Regions from separate parts of the Streptomyces sp. Inha503 genome, predicted to be linked through region 1. Evidence: riboswitches for the same ligand, from Rfam matches in the RefSeq annotation. Region 1 holds a riboswitch; the other holds the start of a gene.
What was found. A riboswitch is a leader RNA that binds a small molecule or an ion and turns the genes downstream of it on or off. The one in region 1 is predicted to bind glycine.
Positions count from the first base shown of each region.

Region 2: it holds a riboswitch for glycine, as region 1 does, so the genes downstream of both, gcvP (aminomethyl-transferring glycine dehydrogenase) here and gcvT (glycine cleavage system aminomethyltransferase GcvT) in region 1, are expected to answer to the same signal.

Region 1 covers NZ_CP178360.1:8,271,455-8,283,531, forward strand. The annotation lists gene glyA (serine hydroxymethyltransferase) at 127-1,392, opposite strand; gene gcvH (glycine cleavage system protein GcvH) at 1,419-1,799, opposite strand; gene gcvT (glycine cleavage system aminomethyltransferase GcvT) at 1,930-3,057, opposite strand; glycine riboswitch at 3,228-3,338, opposite strand; gene ACJX2R_RS35210 (AAA family ATPase) at 3,508-4,227, shown strand; gene ACJX2R_RS35215 (enhanced serine sensitivity protein SseB) at 4,426-5,232, shown strand; gene ACJX2R_RS35220 (enhanced serine sensitivity protein SseB C-terminal domain-containing protein) at 5,344-6,147, shown strand; gene ACJX2R_RS35225 (ABC transporter permease) at 6,634-7,638, shown strand; gene ACJX2R_RS35230 (ABC transporter substrate-binding protein) at 7,770-9,530, shown strand; gene ACJX2R_RS35235 (ABC transporter permease) at 9,667-10,665, shown strand; gene ACJX2R_RS35240 (ABC transporter ATP-binding protein) at 10,662-11,804, shown strand; gene ACJX2R_RS35245 (ABC transporter ATP-binding protein) at 11,825-12,077, shown strand, end outside.
Region 2 covers NZ_CP178360.1:1,843,216-1,855,292, forward strand. The annotation lists gene gcvP (aminomethyl-transferring glycine dehydrogenase) at 1-1,422, opposite strand, end outside; glycine riboswitch at 1,614-1,711, opposite strand; gene ACJX2R_RS07630 (PRC-barrel domain-containing protein) at 1,858-2,175, shown strand; gene ACJX2R_RS07635 (DNA polymerase IV) at 2,151-3,707, opposite strand; gene ACJX2R_RS07640 (MerR family transcriptional regulator) at 3,816-4,442, opposite strand; gene ACJX2R_RS07645 (bifunctional nuclease family protein) at 4,610-5,083, opposite strand; gene ACJX2R_RS07650 (MerR family transcriptional regulator) at 5,136-5,891, opposite strand; gene ACJX2R_RS07655 (FHA domain-containing protein) at 5,909-6,739, opposite strand; gene ACJX2R_RS07660 (DUF881 domain-containing protein) at 6,870-7,751, opposite strand; gene ACJX2R_RS07665 (small basic family protein) at 8,285-8,617, opposite strand; gene ACJX2R_RS07670 (DUF881 domain-containing protein) at 8,614-9,540, opposite strand; gene ACJX2R_RS07675 (sugar phosphate nucleotidyltransferase) at 9,657-12,077, opposite strand, start outside.

The DNA.
Region 1 (12,077 bases):
GTGCGGGTGGTGTGTGGGGTGGTGCGGGTCGATGCGGGTGGTGCGTGCGGGTGGTGCGGTGGGGGCGCGCCTGGGCGGGCGCGCCCCCGGGTCCGCGTTACTCCGGGTTGCTCGGGTCGCTCCGGCTCACTTGGACAGATGCGCGTACAGCGGGTGCTTGTCGGCCAGGGCGCTGACCCGGGCCTTCAGCGCCTCCGCGTCGTACGACGGCTTCAGCGTCTCCGCGATCACGTCGGCGACCTCGCGGAAGTCCTCCGCGGTGAAGCCGCGCGTGGCCAGCGCCGGGGTGCCGATCCGCAGGCCCGAGGTGACCATCGGGGGCCGCGGGTCGTTCGGGATCGCGTTGCGGTTGACCGTGATGCCGACCTCGTGCAGCCGGTCCTCGGCCTGCCGCCCGTCCAGCTCGGAGTCGCGCAGATCGACCAGGACCAGATGGACATCGGTGCCGCCGGAGAGGACGGCGACGCCCACCTCCCGCACATCGTCCTGGGACAGGCGCTCGGCTAGGATCCTGGCGCCCTCCAGCGTGCGCTCCTGGCGCTCCTTGAACGCCGGGCTCGCCGCGACCTTGAAGGACACCGCCTTCGCCGCGATCACATGCTCCAGCGGACCGCCCTGCTGGCCCGGGAAGACCGCCGAGTTGATCTTCTTGGCCAGGTCGGCGGTGGAGAGAATCACGCCACCGCGCGGACCGCCCAGGGTCTTGTGCGTGGTGGTGGTCACCACATGGGCGTGCGGTACGGGCGAGGGGTGCAGCCCGGCCGCCACCAGACCCGCGAAGTGGGCCATGTCGACCATCAGGTACGCGCCGACCTCGTCCGCGATCCGGCGGAAGGCGGCGAAGTCCAGCTGGCGCGGGTACGCCGACCAGCCCGCGATCACCAGCTTGGGGCGGTGCTCCTTGGCCAGCCGCTCGACCTCGTCCATGTCGACCAGACCGGTCTCGGCGTCCACGTGGTAGGGCACCACGTTGTAGAGCTTGCCGGAGAAGTTGATCTTCATGCCGTGGGTCAGATGGCCGCCGTGCGCCAGGTTCAGCCCCAGGATGGTGTCGCCGGGGGAGAGCAGGGCGAACATCGCGGCCGCGTTGGCCTGGGCGCCCGAGTGCGGCTGGACGTTGGCGGCCTCGGCGCCGAAGAGCTCCTTGACCCGGTCGATGGCGATCTGCTCGACCACGTCGACGTGCTCACAGCCGCCGTAGTAGCGGCGGCCGGGGTAGCCCTCGGCGTACTTGTTGGTCAGGACCGAGCCCTGGGCCTCCATGACCGCCGACGGAGCGAAGTTCTCCGAGGCGATCATCTCCAGGGTGGACTGCTGGCGGTGGAGTTCGGCGTCGACAGCAGCGGCGACGTCCGGGTCGAGCTCGTGCAGGGAGCTGTTGAGAAGCGACATCGAGGGTCCCGATCGAATAAGGAGGGTCAGTTTTCGGCGAAGGCGGTGTACTCGTCGGCGGAGAGCAGGTCCTCCGGCTCGCTCGTCACCCTCACCTTGAACAGCCAGCCGCCCTCGAAGGGGGCGGAGTTCACCAGCGCCGGATCGTTCACCACGTCCTCGTTGATCTCGGTGACCTCACCGGAGACCGGCGAGTACAGATCGCTGACCGACTTGGTGGACTCCAGCTCACCGCAGGTGTCACCGGCGGAGACCGTGGAGCCGACGTCCGGGAGCTGGACATAGACGACGTCGCCGAGCGCGTTGGCCGCGAATTCGGTGATGCCGATCGTCGACACGCCGTCCTCGCCGGCGGCCGACAGCCACTCGTGCTCCTTGCTGTACCGCAGCTGCTGGGGGTTGCTCATGGTCCGATTCTCCTGGATACGGGGGAGTGCTTGGGAAACGGGTCTTAGCTGGTGGGATGCGGCGCTGAGGGATACGGCGCCGGGGGGACGCGATGGGCCGGGCCCACTCGGCGCCCGCGCTTGCGGAAGCTCAGCGCTCGCGCTTGTAGAAGGGGAGAGCCACGACCTCGTACGGCTCCCGAGTGCCCCGGATGTCCACGAAGACCCCCTCGGTGCCGGGCTTCGCGTACTCCACGTCCACGTACGCCATCGCGATCGGCCTGCCCAGCGTCGGCGAGGGCGCGCCCGAGGTGACCTGGCCGATCGATGAGCCGTCGGCGGCCACCACGGCGTATCCGGCGCGCGGCACCCGGCGGCCTGAAGCGATCAGGCCGACCAGGGTGCGCGGGGTGACGGTGTCCGCCTGGCGGGACGCGGCCTCCAGGGCCTCGCGGCCGACGAAGCCGCCCGGCTTGTCGAACTTCACCACGCGGCCGAGCCCCGCGTCGAAGGGGGTGGTGTCGGTGGTCAGCTCATGCCCGTACAGCGGCATGCCCGCCTCGAGGCGCAGGGTGTCCCGGCAGGAGAGCCCGCAGGGCACCAGGCCCACCGGGGCCCCCGCCTCGGTCAGCGCCTCCCACACCCGCTCGGCGTCGTCCGGCGCCAGGAACAGCTCGAAGCCGTCCTCACCCGTGTAGCCGGTGCGGGCGATCAGGGCGGGGGCGCCCGCGACGGTGCCCGGCAGCCCGGCGTAGTACTTCAGCCCGTCCAGGTCGGCGTCGGTCAGGCGCTTCAGGATCCCCGCGGACTCGGGCCCCTGGACGGCGAGCAGCGCGTAGGCGTCGCGGTCGTCCCTTACGGTCGCCTCGAAACCGCCGGCCCGCTCGGTCAGCGCGTCCAGCACCACCTGGGCGTTGGCGGCGTTGGCCACGACCAGGAACTCCTCGTCCCCGAGGCGGTAGACGATCAGGTCGTCCAGGATGCCGCCCTCGGCGTCGCAGATCATGGTGTAGCGGGCGCGGCCCACGGCGAGCGCGGACAGCCGGCCGACCAGCGCGTGGTCCAGGGCGTCCCCGGCCCGCGGACCGATGAGAGAGATCTCACCCATGTGGGAGAGGTCGAAGAGCCCGGCGCGGGTGCGTACCGCGGTGTGCTCGTCGCGCTCGCTGCCGTAGCGCAGCGGCATGTCCCAGCCGGCGAAGTCGGTCATGGTGGCGCCGAGCGCGCGGTGCCGCGCGTCCAGCGCGGTACGGCGTGGGGAAGGCGGGGCGTCGGTCACGATTCAGGCTCCAGAGGTCGGGGTCGCGCGACGGCGAGGACGGACGACAAGGACGCGTGCGTCCTCCCCATCTGTCATCGGAACCTGAGAGGTTCGCCGTGACGCCCGTAAGGGGCCCGGTTTGCACCTTGGGTGGAGCCGCGCCCGCGCGGCCCGCTTTTCAGATCTGCCTCGTCCGCGCGGTATCGGGGCCTGAGAGATTCAAGGGAGGACTTGCTCCTTCGGCGCCCTGGACACCCGGCACGGATGCCGATGACCAAGGACTCTCCCGCGCGGATTCAAGCGGCCGGTATGGAGTTGCGCGGACATCATCGCATGTATGGCCGAGAAGGGAAGCCCCGATCCGACCGGGCTCCGGCCGCCCGGCCAGGGGCAGCCTTGCCCGACATTACCTTTTCTTGACACTCTGCGGGTACGAGCAGCGTTGACCGACCTGGGAGGACGATCACGGTGCATGGGCAGGGAACGTACGCGACAACACAGAGGCTCCTGCCGGCGCGGCGTGGGCGCACCCCCTCCGGGTCGACGGCCCGCCCCGGCCGAAGAAGCGCGGTGCACGGGAGAAGCGCGGTGCACGATCTGCGCGCCGGGGCGGAGGGTGGTGACGGCGCGGGCCCGCGTGAGCTGCGGTTTCCGGCAGGGGACGTGCTGGTCGCCTCCGGGCTGCCGGGCAGCGGCAAGAGCACCCTGATCAACCGGACGGTGCCGCTCCTGGACGAGACGGGCGCGGTCGTGATCAGGGTGGACTCGCAGAACACCCGGGAGGCGTGGGAGCGCCGGCTGCCCGGCTGGCTGCCGTACGCGCTCTACCGCCCACTGGTCCGGTACGCCCACTACGCGGGGCTGCGCCGGGCGCTGCGCTCGGGCGTGAGCGTCGTGGTGCACGACTGCGGCGCGCTGCCGTGGGTCCGCCGCTGGCTGGCCCGGGACGTGCGGCGCCGGGGCCGGGGTCTCCACATGGTGCTGCTGGACGTGGGCGCCACGGAGGCGCTGGAGGGCCAGGCCGCCCGTGGCCGCGGGGTCTCCGCCTACGCCTTCGGGCGGCATCTGCGCGCGATGCGGCGGCTGATCACCGGGATGGAGGAGGGGCGGCCGCCGCGGGGGTGCGCGTCGGCGGTGCTGCTGGACCGGCGAGGCGCGAGCGCGCTGCGCTGCATCTCCTTCGAGTGATCACGTCTCTCCCTTGAGCGGTCGATGAGCGGTCGATGAGTGGCCGAAAATCGACCATCGGCATCACACAGCGTGATGAGGGCGGGTCCGGGCGAGGTGGGGAAGTGCTGTGGAGATCGCCGCCGACCCCTCCGGCCCCGGGCCGCCCAGCGGTTAGGGTGCTTCGGGCAGGTCGGACGAGATGGCGGTTGGACGAAGATGAGCTTCCCGGAGCAGTACGGAGTGGCCCCGGCGCACGGAGGATTCCCGGACGGCGGATATGCCGCGCATCCGGCGTTTCCCGGCAATGAGCTCGAAGAGGTGATGGCCGCCTCCGTCGACGTCCCCGGCGCCGGAGCGCGCATCGTCGAGACGCTCTCCCGCAGCCACCTCTGGATTCCGCTGCCCAACGGCGGGGGCCCTGGCAGCCCGAGCCTCGATCTGCCCACGATGGAGATCGACGGCGGCGCGTATGTCCCGGTGTTCAGCTCCGAGCAGCAGTTCCTCCAGCTCGTCGGCTCCCATATGTCCTTCACCGTCGCCCCGGCCGTGGAGTTCGCCCGCGGGCTGCCGCCCCAGCTCGGCATCGCGGTGAACCCCGGTGGCGCGGTGGTCGTACCGCTGCCTCCGCCCGCCGTCCGGGAGTTGTGCCGCGCCGGGCGTACCGAGCTCGACGGCCCGGCCAACGGTGGCCGGGTGCGGCTCTTCGAACCGGACTGGCAGGACGAGCCGGTGGACTTCCTGGCCGCCGCCGGGATCGAGTTCGCCAAGGGCACCGGGGTGCGGACCGCCCGGCGCGCCCTGGCCAGCGTCGAGGGCGACGAGCCCGCGCTCTTCGTCGGTGTGCAGCTCGACGAGCCCAGTCCCGAGGGGCAGGCGCGCGCGGTGGAGGCGCTGGGCCGCGCCCTCGGTTCGGTGCCGGTGCCGTGGAAGGTTCAGCTGGTGCTGCTGGACGTGGCGCAGGGCGATCCGGTGGCCGACTGGATGCTGGGACGGGTGCGGCCGTTCTACGACCGTGACCTCTGACTCACCCCTGGGTCCGCTGCCGCGGCCCGTAAGCTGGTTTGATGACCAGGAGGGGTGCGAGCACGCTCCCCGGTGAGGTGTGGGCAAGGCGATGAGAAGGGGCGGACCCAGGTGAGCGCGGGCGCGGATTGGGGGGCGGCGGCCGGCCAGGTTGAGCGAGCGTTGCAGCAGGTCGCTCCCGGCCGGTACGACGCCTACGAGGCGCTGTTGCACGCCATCGGCGAGGGCCAGGTCTGGATGTTGCTGTGGCACGGCGCGCCCGGTTCGCCCGACGCCCAGTACGGGAACATGGACGTGGACGGCCTCGGTTACGCCCCGTGTGTGACCTCCGCGCAGGAACTGGCCGCCAGTGGCTGGAACCGCGCGCATGAGGTGGTCGACGGACGCCTCATCGCCGACTCGCTCTACCGCGACCGCTACGGCCTCTGGCTCAACCCCCACGCCCGCGGCGGCGGAGTGGGCATCCCATGGCCGGATCTGCGCCGGATCGCGGGCGGTCTGGACCGGCTGCCCGCCGGGCCGCTGCGGCTGTCCGAGCCCGCCATCGACATCCCCCAGTTCTACGCCCTGTTGGGGCAGAACGCGCATCGCACCGCCGCGGTGCGGTCGCTGCGGCGCGTCTGGGTGCAGCCCGCGCTGGGCGCCCCGTATCTGGCCATCGGGCTGGATCTGTACGACACCGGTGCCGCGTCGGTGCAGTCGGTGCGGGTGATGATGGAGCAGTCGATCACCGCCGTGCCGGACGGGCTACCGGTCTCCACGGTCGCGCTCTCGGACGAGTACGACCCCGTCGCCATGTGGATGCGGGCCAACGCCAGGCCCTTCTTCGACCGTGACGCCTATGGTGCCACGTCCGCCGCGCCGCCGCCGCCGTCGTACGGCTACGGCTACCCGCCGCCGCGCCCCGCGTACTGAGCCCCCGAGCCCCGCGTACCGAGCCGCCGTGCCCCGCGTATTGAGCTCCCGTGCCCGGCGTACCGAGCTCACGCGCCCCGCGTGCCGAGCCGCCCCGTCCCACCTACTGAGCCACCGCGTCCCACCGCGGCGCACCTCGTACTGAGCCGCGCACCGATTGACGGGATTGCCCGACCGGCCTTCCACCCCTATCGGGCCGAACAGCCCATTACGGGCGTGATGTTACTGCTGCGTTCTCGTGTCGCGACCGTCCGTATAGCGGAGCGGTAGTCCTCACATCACGGTTAGGCATCCATTGCCCGGGAGTACTGGCGGGTGATCACAAACGCGTTGAAGACTCCCGCTCCAAGGGGTGCGGTTCCTGTGTACGACCCCTTCCGAGAAGGTTCCGTACCAGAACGCGACTTTCACCCAGGTTGTGAACGAAGCCGCCACAGCGGCGAGTCGTGGGCCGGTCACCACCGGTCGAGAGGGGTCTCCACCACGATGACGGCACCATTGCACGGCACGAGCACGGACAGCGATCCGGTCGCGACTGCCGATGTAGCGGCGGATGTGGTCAAAGCGTCCGTCGAAGGCAGATCGCTACGGCAGATCGCCTGGTCACGCCTGAAGCGGGACAAGCTCGCACTGACCGGTGGCATCGTTGTCGTCTTCCTCGTACTGGTGGCGATCTTCGCTCCGCTCATCGTGAGTCTGCTCGGGCATCCGCCCAATGAGTTCCACCAGGAGGAGATCGACCCGCTGTTCGGCACCCCGAAGGGATCCCTGGGCGGCATCAGCTCGGACTTCCTCTTCGGCGTGGAGCCGTCCAACGGCCGCGACGTCTTCAGCCGGGTCATCTACGGCGCCCGGATCTCGCTGCTCGTGGCCTTCCTCGCGGCGGTGGTCGCGGTGGTCCTCGGCACCATCTTCGGCATCATCGCCGGGTACTTCGGCGGCTGGGTGGACTCTGTGATCAGCCGGGTGATGGACATGCTGCTGGCCTTCCCGCAGCTGCTCTTCATCATCTCCCTGGTCTCGGTGCTCCCCAACGACCTGCTGGGACTGACCGGCAGCGGGGTGCGGATCGCGATCCTGGTCTCGGTCATCGGCTTCTTCGGCTGGCCGTACGTCGGCCGCATCGTGCGCGGCCAGACGCTGTCGCTGCGCGAGAAGGAGTACGTCGAGGCCGCGCGGAGCCTGGGCGCCGGCCGGCGCTACATCCTCTTCCGTGAGCTGCTGCCCAACCTGGTGGCGCCGATCACCGTCTACACGACGCTGATGATCCCCACCAACATCCTCACCGAGGCCGCGCTCAGCTTCCTCGGCGCGGGTGTGAAGCCGCCCACCGCCTCCTGGGGGCAGATGCTCTCCAAGGCGGTCGGCACCTACGAGGACGATCCGATGTTCATGATCATCCCAGGTGTGGCGATCTTCGTCACGGTGCTGGCCTTCAACCTCTTCGGCGACGGCGTCCGCGACGCCCTGGACCCGAAGGGCACCCGATGACGGTGCGGCACACGGCCGCCCGGTCGTACTCGAACGCAATCAGCAGCCCCTGCCACATCCGGCAGACGGCTCCCCAAGGTATTCCGCGGCGCCATGCTCAGGACCGCTCTAACCCGGAGGTTGCAGCAACTATGAAACGGCTCTCGAGAAGCAGGCGGATCGCCGGAGCGGCGGCTGTCGTCGGCGCTCTGCTGACCACGGCCGCCTGCGGTGGCGGCGGTTCCGACGACGAGGGCTCGGGTGCCGGGTTCAACGCCGCGGTGAAGGGTGTCGCTGCCAAGTCCGCCAAGAAGGGCGGCACCCTCAAGTTCATCAACAAGCAGGAGTTCGACTCCCTCGACCCGCAGCGTCAGTACTACGGGTTCGCCTGGGACTTCTCCCGCTTCTACGCGCGCCAACTGATCTCCTACACGCCGAAGCCGGGCAACGCCGCCAACGAGCTGACCCCGGACCTCGCCACCTCCACCGGCAAGATCACCAACGGTGGCAAGACCTACACCTACACCCTGCGCGACGGGATCACCTGGGAGGACGGCTCCCCGATCACGTCCAAGGACGTCAAGTACGGCATCGAGCGCATCTGGGCCAAGGACGTCGTCTCCGGCGGCCCCGGCTATCTGCGCCAGGTCCTGGACCCCAAGGGCGAGTACAAGGGCCCGTACAAGGACAAGTCCAAGGACAAGCTGGGCCTGAAGGCGATCGAGACGCCGAACGACAAGACCATCGTCTTCAACCTCGCCAAGCCCAACGGTGACTTCGAGCAGATGCTCGCGATGCCGACCGGCTCCCCGGTGAAGGCGGACAAGGACACCGGCGCCAAGTACACCAACCGGCCGTTCTCCTCCGGTCCGTACAAGGTCCAGTCGTACACCCCGGGCAAGAGTCTGTCGCTGGTCCGCAACACCAACTGGAAGAAGGCCTCCGACCCGATCCGCCCGGCCCTGCCGGACAAGGTCTCGGTCACCTTCAACTCCAACCTCGAGGCGATCGACCGGCTGCTGATCAAGGGCGACTACGACGTCTTCCTCAGCGCCACCGGTATGACCCCCTCGGGCCGTAACGACGCCCTCAAGCACAACAAGGGCAACGTCGACAACATCACCACCAGCTTCGTCCGGTACGTCGACTTCACCACCAAGGTCAAGCCGTTCGACAACATCCACTGCCGCAAGGCGGTCATCTACGGCACCGACTACAAGTCGCTCCAGACCACCCGCGGTGGCCCGCAGGCCGGTGGTGAGATCGCCACCAACATGCTCCCCAAGAGCGTGAAGGGCTCGGACAACTACGACCCGTACGGTGTCCTGAAGCGCGGTGGCAAGGCGGACGTGGCCAAGGCCAAGGACGAGCTCAAGCAGTGCGGCAAGCCGGGTGGCTTCTCCACCAGCATCGTGGCCCGCAACGACCAGCCCGCCGAGGTCGACGCCGCCGAGGCGCTCCAGGCGTCGCTGAAGAAGGTCGGCATCAACCTCAACGTGGAGCCGATCCAGGGCAGCACCTCCGCCAGCATCACCGGTTCGCCGTCGGTGATGAAGAAGCGCGGCTACGGCCTGTCCATGACCGGCTGGGGCCCGGACTTCCCCACCGGCCAGGGTTTCTCCCAGCCGCTGATCGACGGCCGCTTCATCGAGCAGACCGGTAACTACAACGTCTCCGAGACCAACAACGCCGAGATCAACAAGTACTTCGACGACGCGCTCAAGGAGACCGACCCCAACAAGGCCGGCGCGATCTACCAGAAGATGAACCACAAGGTCAGCGACCTGGCCGTGCAGATGCCGTTCATCTACGAGAAGAACATCACCTGGCGCAGCTCGCGGCTGACGAACGCCTTCTCGTCGGCGGCCTACAACGGCCGCTACGACTACTCCCAGCTGGGCGTCGTCAAGTGACGGCCGGTCACCCGACCCGCCTCACACGTTAACCATCGCCGCACCCGATAGGCCCGAAGGGCAGGTGATGGCCGCGGGTGGTGGCCCGTGATCCCCTAGACCGGGGTATCACGGGCCACCACCCGGGCCGCGCACAGTGCTTGCTTATCTCATCCGGCGCTTGTTCGCCGTCGTCGTGATGCTGTTGGTCGTCACCCTTACGACCTTCGCCATCTTCTTCGTGATCCCGAAGTGGGCCGGGGCCGATCCCGCGCTGCTGTTCGTCGGCAAGCAGGCCGACCCCGCGGCCATCGAGGGCATCCGGCAGAAGCTCAGCCTCGGTGATCCGGTCCTGGTGCAGTTCTGGCACTTCGTCCAGGGCCTCTTCGCCGGCCGGGACTACGCCAACGGCACGGACGTCACCCACTGCCCGGCGCCCTGCTTCGGCTACTCCTTCCGCACCGAGCAGGCGGTGTGGCCGCAGCTCACCGACGCCATGCCGGTCACCCTCTCGCTCGCCGCGGGCGCCTGTCTGCTGTGGCTGGTGGGCGGCATCACCACCGGTGTCGTCTCCGCGCTGCGCCGGGGCACCCTGTGGGACCGCTCGGCGATGACGGTCGCGCTGGCCGGTGTCTCGCTGCCGATCTACTTCACCGGTCTGCTCTCGCTGGCGATCTTCAGCTACTCGCTGAAGTGGGTCAACGTGGACTACAAGGGGCTCGGTGACGATCCGGCGATGTGGTTCGAGAGCCTGATCCTCCCGTGGATCACGCTCGCCTTCCTCTACGCGGCGATGTACGCCCGGCTCACCCGGGCCACCATGCTGGAGATCATGGGCGAGGACTACATCCGTACCGCCCGCGCCAAGGGTCTGCGGGAGCGGGTGGTCATCGGACGGCACGCGATGCGCTCGACCTGGACCCCGGTCCTCACCCTGCTCGGCCTCGACCTGGGCGCGCTGCTGGGCGGCGCGGTCCTCACCGAGACCACCTACAACCTGCCCGGCCTCGGGCGGCTCGCGGTGAACGCGATCACCGAGAAGGACCTGCCGGTCATCCTCGGCGTCACCCTGATCGCGGCCGTCTTCATCGTGGTCGCCAATCTCGTCGTGGACCTCCTGTACGCCGTCATCGACCCGCGAGTGAGGCTCGGATGACCGACCTGACCAAGCCCTCCGGACAGCCCGGGAACGGCGATCTGCCGGCCACCGGCACCGCCGCCGTGGGCGAGGTGGCCGCGGCGGGCTCGCCCGCCCCCACCGCCTTCCTCGAGGTGCGCGATCTGCACGTCCACTTCCCGACCGACGACGGTCTGGTGAAGTCCGTGGACGGGCTCAGCTTCCGGCTGGAGAAGGGCAAGACGCTCGGCATCGTCGGCGAGTCCGGCTCCGGCAAGTCCGTCACCTCGCTCGGCATCATGGGGCTGCACACCGCGGGCCAGTACGGCCGCCGCAAGGCGCGGATCTCCGGTGAGATCTGGCTCAACGGCCAGGAGCTGCTGGGCGCCGACCCCGACGAGGTGCGCAAGCTGCGCGGCCGCGAGATGTCGATGATCTTCCAGGATCCGCTGTCCGCGCTGCACCCGTACTACACGATCGGCCGTCAGATCGTCGAGGCGTACCGGGTGCACCACGAGGTCACCAAGGAGGTGGCCCGCAAGCGCGCGATCGAGCTGCTGGACCGTGTCGGCATCCCGCAGCCCGACAAGCGGGTGGACAGCTATCCGCACGAGTTCTCCGGCGGGATGCGCCAGCGCGCCATGATCGCGATGGCGCTGGTCAACAACCCCGAGCTGCTGATCGCCGACGAGCCGACCACCGCATTGGACGTCACCGTCCAGGCGCAGATCCTCGACCTCATCCGGGACCTCCAGAAGGAGTTCGGCTCCGCGGTCATCATCATCACCCACGACCTGGGCGTGGTCGCCGAGCTCGCCGACGATCTGCTGGTGATGTACGGCGGCCGCTGTGTCGAGCGCGGCCCGGCCGAGAAGGTCTTCTACGAGCCCCAGCACCCGTACACCTGGGGGCTGCTGGGCTCGATGCCCCGTATCGACCGCGACCAGACCGAGCGGCTCATCCCGGTCAAGGGCTCCCCGCCCAGCCTCATCAACGTGCCGTCCGGCTGCGCCTTCCACCCGCGCTGCCCGTACGCCGATGTGCCGAAGGACAACATCACCCGCACCGAGCGGCCGGAGCTCACCGAGGCCGGGGGCGGCGGGCACTTCTCCGCGTGCCATATGACGCAGGAGGAGCGCACCCGGATCTGGACCGAAGAGATTGCGCCGAAGCTGTGACCGACACGAAGGATCCGAAGATGACGGTCCCGGAGAAGGCGACGACGTCGCCCGAGCCCCTGCTCAAGGTGTCGGGTCTGGTCAAGCACTTCCCCATCAAGAAGGGGCTGCTCCAGCGGCAGTCCGGTGCGGTCCAGGCGGTCGACGGGCTCGACTTCGACGTCCGGCCGGGGGAGACCCTGGGCGTGGTGGGCGAGTCGGGCTGCGGCAAGTCCACCATGGGGCGGCTGGTCACCCGGCTGCTCGAACCCACCTCGGGCAAGATCGAGTTCG
Region 2 (12,077 bases), 6.4 Mb from region 1:
CAGCGCGTCCGGCGCCGAGGCGTCCAGCTCCTCGACCCCGGGGATGCCGGAGGCGTCGCCGTTGCCGCCGTCCACCCCGAAGGCGGACCACACGGCGGCGAGCTGCGCGCGGCCGGTGGTCTCGTCGCAGGCGATGCCGACGTGGTCGGCGTCGGTCAGCCGGAGGTTGACCCCGGCCTCGCGGGCCGCGGCCACGACCTCCGCGGCCCGGCCCGGCACCCGCGCGGTGAGGGTGTCGAAGAACGCGCCGTGCACCACCTCGACACCACCGGACCGCAGCCCCTCGGCGAGCACGGAGGCGTAGCGGTGGGTGCGGCGGGCGATCGCCGCGAGCCCGTCCGGGCCGTGGTAGACGGCGTACATCCCGGCCATCACGGCCAGCAGCACCTGTGCGGTGCAGATGTTGCTGGTGGCCTTCTCCCGGCGGATGTGCTGCTCACGGGTCTGCAACGCCAGCCGGTACGCCTTGTCGCCGTCGGCGTCCACCGAGACCCCGACCAGACGGCCGGGGAGGTTGCGGGCGTAGGCGTCGCGCACCGCCATGAAACCGGCGTGCGGTCCGCCGAAGCCCATCGGGACGCCGAACCGCTGGCTGCTGCCCACCGCGATGTCCGCGCCCAGTTCGCCGGGCGAGGTGAGCAGGGTGAGCGCGAGGAGGTCGGCGGCGACGGTGACGACGGCGCCGAGCTCATGGGCCCGCTCGATGACCGGGCGCGGATCGCGCACCACACCGGAGGCGCCCGGGTACTGCAACAGCACGCCGAAGACCCCGCGCTCGGCGATCTCGTCCGGGATGCCCTCGGCCAGGTCGGCGACGACGACCTCGACCCCGGTCGGCTCGGCGCGGGTCCGTATGACCGCGATGGTCTGCGGCAGACAGTCGGCGTCGATCAGGAAGACGCCCTCCTTGACCTTGCCGACGCGCCGCGACAGCGCCATCGCCTCGGCGGCCGCGGTGGCCTCGTCCAGCAGCGAGGAACCGGCCGTGGGCAGCCCGGTCAGATCGGCGACGACGGTCTGGAAGTTCAGCAGCGCCTCGAGCCGGCCCTGGGAGATCTCCGGCTGGTAGGGCGTGTACGCCGTGTACCAGGCGGGGTTCTCCAGCACATTGCGCAGGATCACCGGCGGGGTGTGGGTGCCGTAGTAGCCGAGGCCGATCATCGACGGCAGCACCTGGTTGCGGTCGGCGAGCGCGCGCAGCTCGGCGAGGACCTCCGGCTCGCTGCGGGCCGGCGGCAGGGCGTCCAGCGCCTCGGTGCTCTTGATGACGTCCGGTACGGCGGCCTCGGTGAGCTCGTCCAGCGAGCCGAAGCCGACCTGGGCGAGCATCTTGGCCTGCGCCTCGCCATCCGGGCCGATGTGACGCCGCTCGAACGGAGTACCGGATTCCAAGTCGGAGAGTGCGATGCGATTGGCGGTCATCTGCGGGGGCCTCCTGGTCTGTGACGACCTACGAGGGGCACCGCGGCTCGGGTGCCCGGACGGCCTCCCCCTCTGTCATCTCAACCTGAGAGCTTCACCGGCCCACATACCGCCTGACCGGTTTTCACCGTCGGTGAGGAGGGGTTCCGGAGCTCTGCTCGCCCGTGGCCCACCCTGCTTTCCAGAGTGACCTCACCCGCACGGTACGTGTGCCTGAGAGATTCCGGGGAGGGTTTGCTCCTTCGGCGCCTCCGACAGCGTCGGCGGAGGACTCTCCCGCACGGGGTCAGCAGCCACAGTCAGCGTACCAGCGGTTCTGCCGCGGGGGACGGTCGCGGGCGCTCGAGTGGCCGAGTGCGGCGATGTGGCTTTTTGTAGGTAGCAATGGGCACTTGCCACTTGCTTGTCATCTGTTTGCCACCTGTGGGAGAGAGCGTGCAGACCGATATCGACCCGCGGACCCTGATCGGCCGCAAGGCATTCGACCGCGAGGGCGCCAAGATCGGCACCGTGGACGAGGTCTACCTCGACGACGCGACCGGCGAGCCCGAATGGGCGGCGGTACGCACCGGGCTGTTCAGCCGGGACGTCTTCGTGCCGCTCGAACCGAGCGAGGTCGTCGGCGACACCCTGCGGGTGCCGTACGACCGGTCCCTGATCAAGGACGCCCCGGACTTCGGGGTGGGCCGCCACCTCTCCCCCGAGCAGGAGCTTCAGCTCTACCACCACTACGGCCTGGACGTCACGGGCTGACCCGGGCCCGGTCCTGGGCCGGGCCCACCACCGGGCCCGGGGGCCTGCCCGTCCCGGCCCTCTGCCTCCTCCGGGTCCGCTTCCGCGTCCGCGTCCGGGCGCAGCAGCGGCAGCGGGTCGGCGGGCTGTAGCGCCGGGTCGTCCACGGGGAACGTCCGTACCCTGCCCGGTGGCGACCAAGGCTCCTCGAAGCGCACGGTCACCCGGCCCACCCCGCTTCCCTGCACCCAGCCCGCCCCGTACGCGGCGTGCCGCACATCCGAGCCCGGTAGCCAGCGCCGCGGCTTCTCAGCGTCCCCAGAAGCCTCTCCCGCGCCCTCCCCCAGGGACTCCGGTCTCTCGGGCCCCGGCGGGCGCCCGGCGTCCCCCACGGCCTCATGAGCGGCCTGAGCGGCCTGAGCGGTCTCAGCGGCCTCAGCGGTCTGAGCCGCTTGGGCGACTTGGGCGGCCTGCGCGGCCTGCGCGGCCTGCGCGAAGAGATCCTCCTGCGTGTAGTCCGCCAGACCGCTGACTCCGACCCCCAGCAGCCGCACACCCGCCGTGGTGTCCACCCCGTCGATCAGCCGTGCCGCGGCCTCGCGCACCACCGCCGGGTCGTCGGTCGGCCCGCGCAGGGTCTCCGAACGGGTGAGCGTGGAGAAGTCGTACCGCCGCACCTTGATCACGACCGTCCGCCCCGAGCGGCCCGCCTCGCGCAGCCGCCCCACACAGCGGTCGGCGAGCCGCGCGATCTCCAGCTGCACCCGGGTGCGGTCGGTGAGGTCGACGTCGAAGGTGTCCTCGACCGAGATGGACTTGGCGTCCCGCTCGGCGACGACGGGCCGCTCGTCCCGGCCCTCGGCCATCAGGAACAGCGACGCGCCGTGGGCCCGCCCCAGCTGCCGCACCAGCTCCGCCTCGCCCGCCTCCCGCGTCTCGGCCACGGTGTGGATCCCGGCCCGGCGCAGCGTCTCCGCCGTGGCGGGGCCGACGCCCGGGAGCGTCCGCACCGACATCGGTCCGAGCAGATCGCGCTCCGTCCCGGGCTCGATGACCACCAGACCGTCCGGCTTGGCCTGCTCCGAACCGATCTTGGCGAGCATCTTGGATCCGGCGAGCCCCACCGATCCGGTCAGCCCGGTGACCGCCTTGATGTCGGCCCGCAGCCGCTCCGCCACCGCGCGCGCCGCCTCCACGGTGGGCTCGGTGCCACCCGCCTCCAGATCGACGAACGCCTCGTCCAGGCTCAGCGGCTCCACCAGGGGTGACAGCGTGTGCAGCAGTGCCATGACCGCGTCGCTCACCTTGCGGTAGAGGGCGAAGCGGGGGATGAGGAACGCCGCGTTCGGACACAGGCGGCGGGCCTGGGCCATCGCCATGGCGGAGTGCACCCCGAACACCCGGGCCTCATAGGAGGCCGTGGCCACCACGCCACGCGGCCCCAGACCCCCTACGATCACCGGCTTTCCGCGCAGGCTGGGCTTGGCCGCCTGCTCCGCCGAGGCGTAGAAGGCATCCATGTCCAGATGGAGAATCGTCGGCGCACCCCTCACACCTCCGATGCTGCCGCACACCACTGACAATGGGGCGGCACAACGGCCGGGGGCGGGCGCGGGGGCGACACTCGGTTCACCACCGGGGCGCCGGGCGGTGGGGCGGCGCTAACCCGCCCGGTTGCGGCGCGCCGCGAGCTCGTCCGTCGGGTTGGGCCGGACCAGCGTCTCGCCGGTGTCCACCCGCTCGCCGTGCAGCTGGGACAGCGCGCTCTCCACATCCCGCCAGACGACGCCCACGGCGATCCCGAAGACGCCCTGGCCGCCCTGGAGGAGCTCCACGACCTCATCGGGCGAGGTGCACTCGTAGACGGTCGCGCCGTCGCTCATGAGCGTCATCTGGGCCAGGTCGTCGAGTTCCCGGGCGCGCAGGTGCGTCACCGCCGCCCGGATGTTCTGGAGCGACACACCGGTGTCCAGCAGCCGCTTCACGATCTTGAGGACGACCACGTCCCGGAAGCTGTAGAGCCGCTGGCTGCCCGAGCCGTACGCCGGCCGGACGCTCGGCTCCACCAGCCCGGTACGGGCCCAGTAGTCCAGCTGGCGGTAGGTGATGCCCGCGGCCGCACACGCGGTGGGCCCGCGGTAACCGATCCGCTCCGTCCCCCCCGCGGCGGGCTCACGCGGCGGTGCGGCCTGTGCCGCGACCCGAGCCTTCAATGCCGGATCGGCCGATGCGCTCCCCTGGAGCGCATACGGACCTCCGGCCGCCGTGCCGTCGCCGGTGCTTCTCACGCCGACCTCCGTCCTCGACCTGCCATCTTGAAGGTAGGCAGTCACCCGGGGTGCGTCAACGATCGCCACACTCGGCACGCCGAGTGATAATCACCCTAAGAGTGGTTTCCCGTGTCCCTCGTCCGGGAAAGGCTACTCGAATGCGCGAGCGAGGACCGGCATACGGTTCACTGGCTGCTGGTTCCGAAGTCCTCGGGCGAGATCTGGTCGAGGAACTCGCGGAACTTCTCCACCTCGTCCTCCTGCTCGTCCGGGATCGCGATACCGGCGTCGTCCAGCACGCCGTCGCTGCCGTAGATCGGCGTTCCGGTGCGCAGCGCGAGCGCTATGGCGTCGGACGGCCGGGCGCTGACCTCCACGCCGCTGGCGAAGACCAGCTCCGCGTAGAAGACCCCCTCGCGCAGATCCGTGATCCGGACCTCCGTGAGCTGCTGGCCGACCGCTTCGAGTACGTCTTTGAAAAGGTCATGGGTCAGCGGGCGTGCCGGAGCCATGCCCTGCTGAGCGAAGGCGATCGCGGTCGCCTCACCTGGTCCGATCCAGATGGGGAGGTAGCGGTCGCCTCCCACTTCACGCAGGAGCACGATCGGTTGGTTGGAGGGCATTTCCACCCGGACACCCACGACGTCGAGCTCGTTCACACAGCAACCCTAGGACGTGCCCGGCCGGTTTGGATAGTCGGGGCCCGGTCGGTCACCGCTCCTGGACCCGCAGAGCCGACCGCACCAGGGCCGCGTGCAGCCGTACGGAGAGCGTGGCGAGCTCCCGCACACTGGCCTCCGCATGCGCTCTGGTCTGCGGATTCCTATGCGACCGCAGCGGCGCGACCACCTGCTCGACCATTCCGGCCTCGCGCTCGGCGGAGGCTTTCATGATTCGCAGATGACGTGGTTCCAGGCCGAAACGACCGAGTTCGGCGATGAGCCGGGCGACGGTCACCGCCTCGATGTCGTACCCGCCGCCTTCCGCGGTCGGCGCGAGCAGCCCGTACGACTCCCATTCGGCCAGCTCCGCCTCGCTGACCTCGGCCGTTGCCAGCAGCTCGGCACGGCCGACCCGGGCGGCCGTGGGGCCGTCCGAGACCGCGCCGGGGCCGCCGTCGAGCGGTCCGGGCCGCTGCGCTCCCTGCGAAACGGCAGGAAGCTGCAACGGTTCGCCCCGCTCCAGGGCGTCCAGATGCTCCCGGATGACCTTGAGCGGCAGGTAGTGGTCACGCTGCATCCGGAGGATATGGCCGAGCCGTTCCACGTCCTGCTGGCTGAATTTGCGGTAGCCGGACGGCGTCCGCCGCGGCTCCACCAGCCCCTCCGACTCCAAGAAGCGGATCTTGGAGATGGTGACCTCGGGGAACTCGTCCCGCAACAGATTCAGCACGGTGCCGATGCTCATCGACCGACCGCCCGTGGGGGCGGTGCCGATATCGGCACCGCCCGACGGTGTCTGAAGCATGGACCTCCCCTGACGGGTCAGATGCCGACGCCCCGCTGGCTCGGGTAGAAGACCAGCCGGTACTTACCGATCTGCACCTCGTCCCCACTGGTCAGGACCACCGGCGCGTCGATCTGCTCCCGGTTGACATACGTCCCGTTGAGGCTGCCGACGTCCGAGACGGTGAAGCTGCCGTCCTGGCCGCGCCGGAACTCCACATGGCGGCGGGAGACCGTCACATCGTCCAGGAAGATGTCGCTCTGCGGGTGACGGCCCGCCGTGGTGACATCACTGTCCAGCAGGAAGCGGCTGCCGGAATTCGGCCCGCGGCGGACCACCAGCAGGGCCGACCCCAGGGGCAGCGCCTCGACGGCGGCCTGCGCCTCCGGGCTGAGCGACGGCAGCGGCGTCTGCCCGGTCACCTCGGAGTCGTACGCCTCGAGACCCGAGATCGAAATGGTGGAGGTGGTCTCCGAGGCACGCTCTGAGGGCGCGCCGCCGCCCCGCAGCGGGGCGCCGCAATTGGAGCAGAACCGGCTGGCCTCCGCGTTCCGGTGGCCACACCGCTGACAGACCGGCAAGCCGAACCCTCCACCACTCCGAGAGGCCGATGGGTCCTCGAAACCTATGGGCCCGGCCGCGGAGGGGTCAACAGACGCGCCCTGCCCGCCGACCTGGTCACGGAAGAGCGGGCGCTCCTCGGTTCCCCCTCCGCTCTCCTCCGCGGCACGCGAGGCGCGGTGGCGAGCGGTGCTGCTGCCACCGTCCTGGCGGGCACTCTTACCGAACAACTTCCCGAACAACTTCACGGGCGATTCCCCTTGACTGAAACAGACCCGCCCGTGGGGCAGGACAAACCCTCGATGCACACACCAGACGGTCCGGACATCCTCACAACGTCCGTGACCACCAGACAGTTTCCATCACGCGCGGATCTTCTGGTGCGTTGACCCCCCGCGTCCACATGGTCTCCCCGAGAGACCCTCATTTCGAACCGCCTCACCGTGATGACGACCGAGCGTAGTCAGGCCGCTTCGCCGATCGCAAGGCATCCACAACGATCTTCTTCTCCCGCTGGACGGACACTGTGGCCTGCTCCTTCTCCAGACTCTGCACCACCCCGCCCGGGATGTTCAGGGCCGGCTCCAGATCCTCCGGCTTGCCGATCACCTTCACAACATACGGTCGCGTCACTTTCCGTCCATCGATCCGGATCGCGCCACCGCTGTCCGAGAAGTAGGTGCCGGCGACCACGCGCACCTTGCCGATCTGGATCGCCTCGGCGCCCGCCGCGCGCAGCTCCTGGACCGTGTCGAGCAGCATGTCCGACTCCACGGAGCCCCGGGAGTCGTCAATGGTGATCGTGATACCAGGACCCTGTGCTGCCACCGTACCCGCGAGCACGCCCAGCTGCTGCTCCTTCTGGAGCGTCTGCTTCCGGGCCTCCTCGGCCTGGTCCGAGCTGTTCTCCAGCTCGGTGCGCTGGTTCTCGAGGCGGCGCTTCTCGTCCTGGAGCCGCTGGGTGCGGGAGTCCAGCTCGTCGAGGATCCGGACCAGGTCCTCCTGCCGGGCGCCGCGCAGCACGCTGCTCTCGTTGGTCGAGCGCACCTGGATGGCGAGGCCCAGGCCGAGCCCGAAGAGCAGCAGGGCGACGATCAGCTGTGCGCGGGTGAGCCGCGGCGGCCATACGCCCTTCACCAGCCGCTGGCGGCCGGTCAGGGCGTCGTCCGGCCTCCGGTTGCCCCCGGAGCCCCCGGGGCCGGGGGCGGGGGCCACACGCTCTCCGGGGCCGTTCTCGGACCCGTCGGCGGACCTGGGGCCCTCGGCGCGCGCCCCGGGCGTGTCCGCCGCGACGGGCCGGCCCTGGGCCTGCGGCGGCAGGGCCTGGGGCAGCACGGCCTTGGGCAGGGGCGTCCTCAGCGCGAGGTCCTTGAAGCCGCCCGGCGGGGGCGTGGCGGGCCTGTCCGGCCGCTCCCCGGGCGCGTCGCGGCGCTCGGGCTTCCGGGCGGGCGACGGGGTGCCCGGGCGCGGCGGTCCGGCCGCCGGCGGCCGCTTGGGGTCGGGCCGCTTCGGCTGGGCCCGCTCGCGGGGCTGCCCGGGGCGCGCGGGCCGCTCGGGAGTCTCCGGCCAACGCGGCGGCTCGGGCGACCGCCGGGGCGGCTCAGCGGCCTTCTCGGGCGTTTCGGCCTTCGCCGCTTGTCCGGCCTTCGGCGGCTGCTCGGCCTTGGCGTCCCTCTCCGCCGGAGGCGGCGCGTCGGCCGACTGGTGCGGCGTGTCGGCCGACTGCTGTCGCGGCGTGTCGGCGGACTGGCGTGACGTGTCGGCAGGCTGTCGCGGCGTGTCGGACTGCCGTCGGTTTTCGGCCGACTGCGCGCTGTCGGGCTTCTCCGGGGTGTCGTCGGTCGTCATCGGCCTCACGCCCGGAACACATGGCGGCGGATAGCGGCCGCGTTGGAGAAGATCCGGATGCCGAGCACGACCACGACTCCCGTCGACAGCTGGGCACCGACGCCCAGCTTGTCACCGAGGAAGACGATCAGTGCGGCCACCACCACATTGGACAGGAACGACACGACGAAGACCTTGTCGTCGAAGATCCCGTCCAGCATCGCCCGGAAGCCCCCGAAGACCGCGTCGAGTGCCGCCACGACGGCGATCGGCAGATAGGGCTCGACCACCGTCGGCACCACCGGTCGGACCACAAGTCCCACCACGACTCCCACGATGAGCCCCAATACGGCGATCACGATGTGCCCTTCCCTGTGTCGGCGTCACCCTTGCCGGAGCCACCGGCTATCGGTTCCGCGGTGCGTACGATCAGGCTCGGCGCGGCCGGAAGCCGGAGCGAGTCCTGGGCGGAAATGCTCGTACGGATGTCATAGTTCTGCTGGAGCACATGCAGGTACTGTCCGTCCGCGCTGTTCTGGAAAGCGGTGCTCAGCCGCTGCCCATCCCCCACCGCGAGCACCGTATACGGCGGCGCCAGCGGCTTGTTGTCGACCAGTATGGCGTCTCCCGCGGCCCTGATCGCCGAGAGCGCCGTCAGCCGCTGCCCGTTGATCGAGACGGCCTCCGCACCCGACTCCCACAGGCCGTTGACGACACGCTGCATATCGTGGTCGCGCACCCGGCCGGTGTCGGAGAAGTCGGCGCTCTCCCGCGGTCCCCCACCGCTGCTCGCCGCGTCCTTGGCGTCGTCGACCACCAGCTTCACCCCGGGGCCCGTCACCTCGTTGGCGCCCGAGAGCAGCGCCACCAGATCGGCCTTGGCCCCGCCGTGCTTCTCCAGTGCCTGCCGCTGCTTCTCCCCGACCTCGCCACGGAGCTTGTCCACGCTCCGGGCGAGCTTGTCCGCGTTCGAGTTCCCCGTCTCGATGCGGTCGATCAGTTCTCCCCGCTCCTTGGCCAGCGTCGGCGCCGATATCCGCGCCTCGGCGGCCCCGATGGTGATGACGACCGCGACCAGGACGAGACCGAAGGCCAGCCCCAATTTGGCCCGCACGGTGCGCGGCAGGCCCGAGCGACCGGTCTCCCCGCGCCGCGCGGCGGCCTCGGCGTAGCCGTCGTCAAGGCTGTGGTCCATCACATTGGTCAGCAGCGACATGGACGCGTCGAGGCGCGGGCGCGGGCGCGGCGATGCTGTGCTCCGAACGGGGGGCTGCTGCGACATGCCGCACATCGTCGCACGTGGGGGCCGCCGCCACCGAATGGCCCCTCCGGCGTGCCGGATCCGGGACCTCGGGACGGCGGCCCCACGCGCTCAGACGCGCTCGGGCGGCCCCGCGATCAGCGCCCCGCGCTGTCCACGACGCTCGACCACTCGTCCAGCAGGGCCTGCGCGGACGCGTCGTCCGGGCCCTCCGCCCACAGATGGGTGACCGCCTCGGCCGGGTCGGGCAGCACCATGACCCACCGCCCGTCGGTCTCCACGACCCGCACCCCGTCGGTGGTGTCCACGGAACGCTCCCCCGCGGCCTCCACCACATGCCGCATGACCAGGCCCTTGACCGCCCAGGGGGTGGCCAGATCACGCCGCTGGACATGCGCCCGCGGAATCCGCGCATCGATCTGACTCAGCGTCAGCTGAGTGCGCGCCACCAGGCCGATCAGCCGGACGAAGGCGGCCGTGCCGTCGAAGACGCTGCTGAACTCGGGGATGATGAACCCTCCGCGCCCATCGCCTCCGAAGATGGTGGACTCCGACCGGGCGACCCGGGTCAGATCGTCCGCCGCGGTGGTCGTCCACTCCACCTGTGTGCCGTGGTACGCCGCCACCTGCTCGGCGATACGGGTCGTGGTCACCGGAAGCGCCACCCGCCCGCTCCGCCGCTCCGCAGCCACCAGGTCCAGCATCACCAGCAGCGCCCGGTCGTCCTCCACGATCCGGCCCCGCTCGTCGACGAGCGAGAACCGCTCACCGACCGGGTCGAACCGCACTCCGAACGCGGCACGCGCGGAGGCGACGATCTCACCGAGCCTGGCCAGCCCCGACCGCCGGGCGTCGGCGGTCTCCGTCGGACGCGACTCGTCCAGGCCGGGGTTGATGGTCAGCGCGTCCACCCCGAGCCGGCCCAGCAGGCTGGGCAGCACCAGCCCGGCGCTGCCGTTGGCGGCGTCCACGACGACCTTCAGCCCGGACTCGGCGATACCGCTGATGTCCACGGCGCGCAGCAGCGAGCCCGTGTAGGAGTCGAAGACGCTCGACGGGAAGCTGAGGTCACCGATCTCGCCCGGGAACGCCCTGCGGTACTCCTGGCGGGCGTACACCCGGTCCAGCTTCCGCTGACCGCCCGCGGAGAGGTCGGCGCCCCGCTCGTCGAAGAACATGATGTCGACCGAGTCGGGCACCCCTGGCGAGGTCCGGATCATGAAGCCGCCGGCACTGCCGCGCGCGGTCTGCTGCCGGGCCACCGGCAGCGGCACGTTCTCCAGGTCCCGTACGTCGATGGCGCTGGTCTGGAGGGCGGAGATCATCGCGCGCTTGAGCGCCCGCGCGCCCCTGGAGTGGTCACGCGCCGTGGTGACCGTGGAGCCCTTCTTGAGCGTCGTGGCGTACGCCCCGGCGAGCCGCACCGCGAGCTCCGGGGTGATCTCCACGTTGAGGATGCCTGAGACGCCACGGGCGCCGAACAGATGGGCCTGCCCCCGGGACTCCCAGATCACCGAGGTGTTGACGAACGCGCCCGCCTCGATGGTCTTGAACGGATAGACCCGGACATTGCCCTGGACGATCGATTCCTCGCCGATCAGGCACTCATCGCCGATGACGGCCCCGTCCTCGATCCGGGCGGCACGCATGATGTCGGTGTTCTTGCCGATGACACAGCCGCGCAGATTGCTCTGCTGGCCGACGTACACATTGTCGTGCACCACCGCCTTGTGGAGGAAGGCGCCGCTCTTCACCACGACATTGGAGCCGACGACGGTGTGTTCACGGATCTCGGCACCGGCCTCCACCTTGGCGTAGTCGCCGATGTAGAGCGGACCGCGGAGCACGGCCTCCGGATGCACATCCGCCCCTTCGGCGACCCATACACCGGGCGAGATCTCGAATCCGTCGAGCTCGACATCGACCTTGCCTTCGAGAACGTCCGCCTGGGCCTTCACATAACTCTCATGGGTGCCGACGTCCTCCCAGTAGCCCTCGGCGATATAGCCGAAGATGGGCTTGCCTTCCTTCATCAGCTGGGGGAAGACATCTCCGGACCAGTCGACCGGGACATCGGGATCGACATAGTCGAAGACCTCCGGCTCCATGACATAGATGCCGGTGTTGACGGTATCCGAGAAGACCTGGCCCCAGGTGGGCTTCTCCAGGAAGCGCTCGACCTTTCCGCCCTCGTCGACGATGGTGATACCGAACTCGAGCGGATTGGGAACGCGGGTCAAGCAGACGGTGACAAGGGCGCCCTTTTCCTTATGGAAATTGATCAGATCCGTGAGGTCGAAATCGGTCAGGGCATCACCCGAGATCACAAGGAAGGTGTCGTCCTTGAGTGCTTCCTCCGCGTTCTTGACGCTTCCGGCGGTGCCGAGTGGCTTCTCCTCATTCGCGTACGTGAGCTCCATGTCGAGCTCCTCGCCGTCACCGAAGTAGTTCTTGACGAGGGAGGCGAGGAACTGGACTGTCACCACGGTCTCGCTGAGACCATGCCGCTTGAGCAGCCGCAGCACATGTTCCATGATCGGCCGGTTGGCCACGGGCAG